Linked DNA regions of Bernardetia sp. MNP-M8. Each later gene encodes a partner of the first gene's protein in a complex. Links are inferred from orthologs where the notes say so. Each region holds a gene or a part of one and is shown on either strand. Other genes may lie near its edges. The genes, in order: V9L04_RS19060 and V9L04_RS20055.

Region 1 (3,141 bases):
CTAAGAAGTTGAACACACAAAAATAGTGTCTTTATTCTTCTTTTTCTAAAATTTCATCTATTTCAATGTGTCCAAAATAGTTATAGATTTTCAGAATCAAAGCTAGTGCAATCGTAATTTCGGCAGCAGCCACCACAATAATCAAAAGGACAAATAAATGCGCTTCCATTCCTTTCGAAAAAGCAATAAAATTGAGCATAGAAGCTGTTAGCATTAGTTCGATTCCCATCAAGACAAGCATTGCATTTTTACGTGTCAAGACAATCAAAATTCCAATTCCGAACAAAATTGCAGCTACAAAAAGTATCATTTATGATGGATTAAACTCTGATAAATTACTGTCAAATTCTATAAAAATTATTTATTATAATCTGTTTATTAAACTTGATTGCATATTTTTGTAAAATTAGCAACTAAACTCACCAAATACAATTTATTTTTGAATCGTAATTTTAATTCGTTTTCCTAAAAATTTAATTCGAAACTTTTTCATAATAAATAGAAATTAATTAAAATATTTTTTTTTTATAAGTCATTAGTAAACCTTATCACGGTTTGTGTTAAGATAGTTCAGACATCTTGTCTGAACATAAAAAGCAGTATTTTATCCTATCCAACAGTCTGGAAGACTGTTATACAAAAATAACCGTGATAACCTTTAACCTTTAGTATTCAACACATTAAATTCGTAATTTTAATCATTCCTATGTCCTTTCACCAACAATCTGAACCCACAAAATACACTTCTGATACTCTCAAAAGTGAGGAAATGCTTTTTAATTTAGGACCTCAACATCCTTCTATGCATGGTGTTTTGCGTTTGGAAGTTATTACAGATGGTGAAGTTGTAAGAGAAGTTGTTCCACATATTGGTTATCTGCATCGCTGTTTTGAAAAGCATGCTGAAAGTCTGAATTACGCCCAAATTATTCCCTACATAGATAGAATGGATTATGTTGCTTCCATGAACTCGGAACATATTTATGCACTGGGAGTAGAAAAAATGTTAGGAATGACAGACAAAATACCAAAACGAGTAGAATATATTCGTGTTTTGGTGGCAGAACTCAATCGAATTGCTTCTCATTTTATTGCTATCGGAACGTATGCTGTTGATGTGGGAGCAACTACACCTTTTTTGTGGCTAATGAAAGAGCGAGAATATATTTTACGATTGTTAGAATGGATAAGTGGCGCACGTCTTTTATACAATTATATTTGGATTGGTGGCTTATATTATGATTTACCTTTAGATTTTGAAGAAAAATGTAGTGAATATCTAAATCATTTGAAACCTAAATTAGATGACTTGGAAAACTTACTTATCAATAATAGAATATTTGTTTCAAGAACAGCAAATGTAGGAGTTTTGCCAATGCAAACAGCTATTAACTATGGAGTTACAGGTGCAATGCTTCGGGCTTCGGGTTTGAAATGGGATTTGAGAAAAGTAGATAAATATTCAATTTATGAAGAAGTAGATTTTGACATTCCGATTGGAGAGGGAAAAATGGGAACAACAGGTGACTGTTGGGATAGAAATTTTGTTCGCTTTCAAGAGTGCAAAGAATCTTCAAAAATAATTGAACAATGTATTGAGAAACTTACTAAAGAACATAAACGAACACGAGATTTTGACCCACAAGCACTTGTTCCAAAACGTATAAAACCACCTCAAACTGATTTTTATTTTAGAGGCGAAAGTCCGAAAGGTGAACTTGGCTTTTTCTTTAGACAAAATCCAAAATATAAAAAAGGAGATATTCCTTTTCGTTTGAAAGTTCGTGCGCCTTCCTTTTGTAATCTTTCTGTGTTGCCTTATTTAGCCCAAAATACTCTACTTTCTGATTTGATTGCTATTGTTGGTTCTTTAGATATTAATTTGGGAGAAGTCGATAGGTAGCCAAAACTCATTTTAACTCAGATTTATTTCTTTCAAATTATTTTCAACATTTAGATAAGTTTTAGTGTTTATATTTTTAAAGAGAGTGAATAACTTTTATTTTCACACCTCTTATTTTTTAAACTAAAACTTTTTTTTATGAAAACGCCAGATAAAAAACAAAATAAAAATACCGATTCTCCAGAAGAATTCTTTAAAGACAAATTTGATTATGATCCAAAGGAGGATATTTATAATCAAGGAAAAAAAGTAGCCAGTATTGACAATGATGATGAATTAGTAGTGGATAAAGGAATTCCTACTCCAAATCATAGAAATGAACTTTATGAAGAAGCTCCTTTGCATAATGCAAAATCAAATTTTGAAGGAGAAACTATTGATGTTCCTGGTGCTGAATTGGATGATCAACAAGAAAGCATTGGCTCAGAAGATGAAGAAAATAATTATTATAGTTTAGGAGGAGATAACCACTCTAACTAATATAAAAGATGCTGCTTAGTTGTCTTTTAAAAGCCCATAATCTTAACTGATATGGGCTTTTTAACTGCCCTTTGTTGAACTTTACATGGTTTTTTTTCAACAAAATACAAATTTTTTGAAACAAAATTTTATTAAGTTCCGTTATAAGAGTATAAATTTTTATTAAATACTTTATATTCAATAAGTTTTTAATATTTACTTATATTGTCAAAATACATAACAGATGTATTATTTCATTTTTTTTTGAAATAATTTATTTTTATCATTCTGTAATTTATATGTATATAGTTCTATTAATTTAATTAGAACTTATTTTTTAACCTAAATTTTTTTAATATGTTTACTCCAATCAAATCAAACGCAATCAAATTTATTCTTTCAGCTAGTATTATCGTAGGTGGTTTATCTAGTTGTGCTAGTGAAGCAGTAGAAGAAACTCGTCAAGAAGTATTTGTGGAAGAATCAGCTCAATCAGAAAATCTTGCCAAAATAAATATTGACCCAACTCCTACCGATTTTGATACTGTATTGTATCCAATAGATCCTTTAGTTGATGATGATAAAGATAATAAGAAGAACACGAATAATGCTGCTATTGAAATAGCTGGTAGTTGGGATATGACCTCTACCAACGAACAAAATGTTGATTATAATTTAGAACTCTATAAAGATGGAACATATCAAGCATCACCTGATGAAATTTATACTAGAGGAAGAACTACAGGAAATTGGAATGTAGATGGAACAGGAGATGAATT
Region 2 (3,110 bases), 240 kb from region 1 along the record:
GGCTTTATTAGCCGAAGCACAAGAGCTTAAAGATAGCGACGACTGGGAAGAAGTTTCTGAATATCTTAAAGACCTCAAAATGCGCTGGATACGAACAGGCAGTGTGGGTGAAGAAGACGAAGAAATGTCAGAAGAATTTGATAGATGCTTAGATGTTTTTTTTGAACGACGAAAAGCATTTTTTGATAATGAAAGAATTGTCAATGATGAGCGAATTCTGAAATACAAACGTATTAGTAATAAAGTTAGAAAGCTCAATTATCAAAAAGAAAAAACGCCTGAAATGCGTCAAGAAGTAATAGACTTGCAAAAAGCATGGAAAGATGTAGGCGTAATTCCGAAATGGAAATACCTAAAATTATATAGAAACTATAAACGAGAAGTTGATATTTTCTTTGGTAATCCTGAGCAGAGCAATGATAGTTATGGGTCGTATCGTCAAGAACCACCCATTCCAACTACTCCAGAGGGAATCTTGGAAGCCAAACGCAAAATGACTGAAGAAGTAGAAGAAATTGCAAATAAGTTTGAAAATGTACATTTGAATAATGTCAAGACAAAACAAGTGCAATGGAAAAAAATGGGTATCATTAAAAACAATGATGAAGACCGTTTATTAAACAATCGTTTTCATGCTGCTTGTAGTGAAATATTTACGCATGTATTTTTAGAAAATGATGCAAAACAAAACTTTGAAGGCTACGAAGAAAAAACTGGTTTCGAACAATTAAAACTCAAAATCAAACTTATCAAAGATAGCATTAGAGAAGAAGAACCAAAACTTCAACAAATTGCTAAGAACATTCCTCAAGATAGTTATGGCAGACCTATGTTTGATAGAAATGAGCCTTCTCATGCACCTGTTCGTTCCGAATATATGAATCTTTTGAATGTAATCCGAACAAAGAAAAGGTTATCTAAAAAGTTTCAAAATCAACTCAACAGTAGCTATAATTTTTAGTAAAATAGCGTTCAAGCTGCAAAAAAACTACTGTGTAATTTAGTTTACAAAACGTATTTATATAAAAAATGAATATTCCAACTACCACCAAACTCACACAATCCGAAAAAACAGGACAAGGAGGTTTGGTGGTTACTTCTTTAGAAAATCTTATACAGTGGGCTAGGTTATCATCTCTTTGGCCTATGACTTTTGGTTTGGCATGTTGTGCTATCGAAATGATGGGAACTTATGCTCCTCACTACGATTTAGATCGTTTTGGTGTTTTTCCTCGTGCCTCTCCTCGTCAGTCTGATGTTATGATTGTGGCAGGAACAGTAACTTTCAAAATGGCTGATAGAATAAAACGCCTTTATGAACAAATGGCAGAACCTCGTTATGTAATTTCGATGGGAAGTTGTGCCAATTGTGGAGGACCTTATTGGGAACATGGCTATCATGTGGTAAAAGGAGTAGACAGAATAATTCCTGTTGATGTGTATGTAGCTGGCTGTCCTCCACGCCCAGAAGCTCTTATTGGAGGAATTTTGAAGTTACAAGAAAAAATTCGTTCCCAAGCTCCTACACCAACAGGTATTTTGAATCTCAAAAAATAAAATTAGCTTAATAAAGGTTATCACGGTTAATTTAGTAATGTTCATTTTTCCGTAGCGACAGGTTTGCAAACCTGTCGCTACGGAAAAATAAGACTGTTTTGCTTGTCTATAACTTGCTAATTATTAGACCTGTAAATAACCGTGATAATGTTTAATATTGAGCTAATTTTATATTTCTCTTCTGAGCCAGCCTGTTATGCTCATCCTGTTTCGTTTTTCACTTGGCAGAACTTCATGCCAAATCATTTCACTTCGCATACAGACAAAACGATTAAAGATAGGTAAAATATCAGTTTCAACTTTGTTTTTAGCATCTTTATCATAGATTCTAAGTTTTCCTCCATCTTCTTCTTTCCAGTCTTGATTAAAATAAAGAATGCAAGAAATAAAACGTCTTTGAGCTGTTTGATGGTTGTCTAAGTGCTTTTTATAAAAACTTTTTGGAGGATAGATAGCAAAATGTCCCTCAAAGTTATTTAAAGATAAATATAGCTCTTGATTGAGAGTCTGTTTGAAATTATCTATTTGAGTCCAGTAAAGTTGTTGAAATTCTGTCAAGTCATTGGGTTGAAGCCATTTTACATAATCACTTCGTATTTCTGGGCGTAATTGCCAATCTACACCTCGTCTACCTATTCCTGCTGGGTCAAATTCGCCTTTTTCATATTCATCATTTAATTCTTTTCGAAGAGAATTTGCAATTTCTAAAGGCAAAAAATCATCAACAGTTGCCCATCCTTTATCTGCTAAACCGTCAATAAGAAGATTTATTTTATCTGATTCTATTAAAGGTATTGAATTCATAATTTTTTTTTGAATGAGTTATAATTTTTTTAAACAATTTTCTACTACATGTCTTTCTTATTCTGAATCACAAAGTTACAGATAAAAGACCAACAAAAATTTCTTGTTTCAAACTTCTTTTTACATCTTGTTTTAATTTATATTTTAAGAAAAATAGCAAAATTTTAAAATAAAACGTGTTTTTTGATGAATTGCTATTGGTATTTGATAATTTTTGAACGTATATTTGTAGCTATATTATTCAATAAACGAATCCTTATTAAGTAATTTATTCAAACGCAAAAATAGACCTAAAAAAACAGAATACATGATTAATTTAACTGTAATTCTTGCAGGACTTGCCGTTTTCGGAGTTGTTACACTTCTTCTTGTAGGATTGCTTCTTGTTGCAAAGGCACAATTAGTACAAAGTGGAGATGTAAAAATTACTGTGAATGGTAATGATGGCGATCCGATTGTTGTTGCTGCTGGCTCAACACTCCTTTCTACACTTGGCGATAACAAAATATTTTTACCTTCTGCCTGTGGTGGTGGTGGTACGTGTGCCATGTGTAAATGTATCGTAGATGACGGTGGTGGCGATGTTTTGCCTACCGAAGTCGGACATTTGAGTCGCTCTGAACAAAAAGAAAATGTTCGTTTGGCTTGTCAAGTGAAGGTAAAGAAAGACATGCAAATCCGTATTCCAGAAGAGATTTTTGGAATCAAAAAATGGGAATGTACTGTCAAATCTAACTACAATGTAGCTT

The links.
Region 2: the proteins of V9L04_RS19060 (region 1) and V9L04_RS20055 are in contact, whole or in part, in a cryo-EM structure (PDB 6KHJ), measured with the Thermosynechococcus vestitus proteins. The link is inferred for Bernardetia sp. MNP-M8 from one-to-one orthologs. Residues at the interface, in WP_011057128.1 of Thermosynechococcus vestitus: Pro17, His18, His19, Pro20, Ser21, Met22, Val25, Arg27, Met29, Thr31, Ile38, Asp39, Cys40, Glu41, Pro42, Val43, Ile44, Gly45, Tyr46, Leu47, His48, Arg49, Gly50, Met51, Lys53, Ile54, Asn57, Arg58, Pro65, Tyr66; in WP_011056552.1 of Thermosynechococcus vestitus: Leu46, Met47, Tyr48, Thr50, Ala51, Cys52, Phe54, Ile55, Glu56, Ala58, Ala59, Ile61, Gly62, Ser63, Arg64, Phe65, Asn76, Pro78, Thr89, Thr91, Lys93, Met94, Ala97, Leu101, Met123, Phe124, Ser126, Asp127, Ser128, Tyr129.

The regions. Positions count from the first base shown.
Region 1 is NZ_CP147012.1:4,722,004-4,725,144, reverse strand. The notes cover bases 1-2,804. They hold V9L04_RS19060 (NADH-quinone oxidoreductase subunit D), read left to right. Parts: upstream 1-706; coding sequence 707-1,903; downstream 1,904-2,804. Other genes in these bases: V9L04_RS19050 (hypothetical protein), read left to right, coding at 2,720-2,804; V9L04_RS19055 (hypothetical protein), read left to right, coding at 2,042-2,383; nuoK (NADH-quinone oxidoreductase subunit NuoK), read right to left, coding at 32-310. Outside these bases: more of V9L04_RS19050, read left to right, coding at 2,805-3,141.
Region 2 is NZ_CP147012.1:4,965,438-4,968,547, reverse strand. The notes cover bases 21-2,793. They hold V9L04_RS20055 (NADH-quinone oxidoreductase subunit B family protein), read left to right. Parts: upstream 21-1,029; coding sequence 1,030-1,557; downstream 1,558-2,793. Other genes in these bases: nqrF (NADH:ubiquinone reductase (Na(+)-transporting) subunit F), read left to right, coding at 2,669-2,793; V9L04_RS20050 (2OG-Fe(II) oxygenase), read right to left, coding at 1,726-2,361; V9L04_RS20060 (DUF349 domain-containing protein), read left to right, coding at 21-961. Outside these bases: more of V9L04_RS20060, read left to right, coding at 1-20; more of nqrF, read left to right, coding at 2,794-3,110. UniProt on the Escherichia coli protein: NDH-1 shuttles electrons from NADH, via FMN and iron-sulfur (Fe-S) centers, to quinones in the respiratory chain. The immediate electron acceptor for the enzyme in this species is ubiquinone.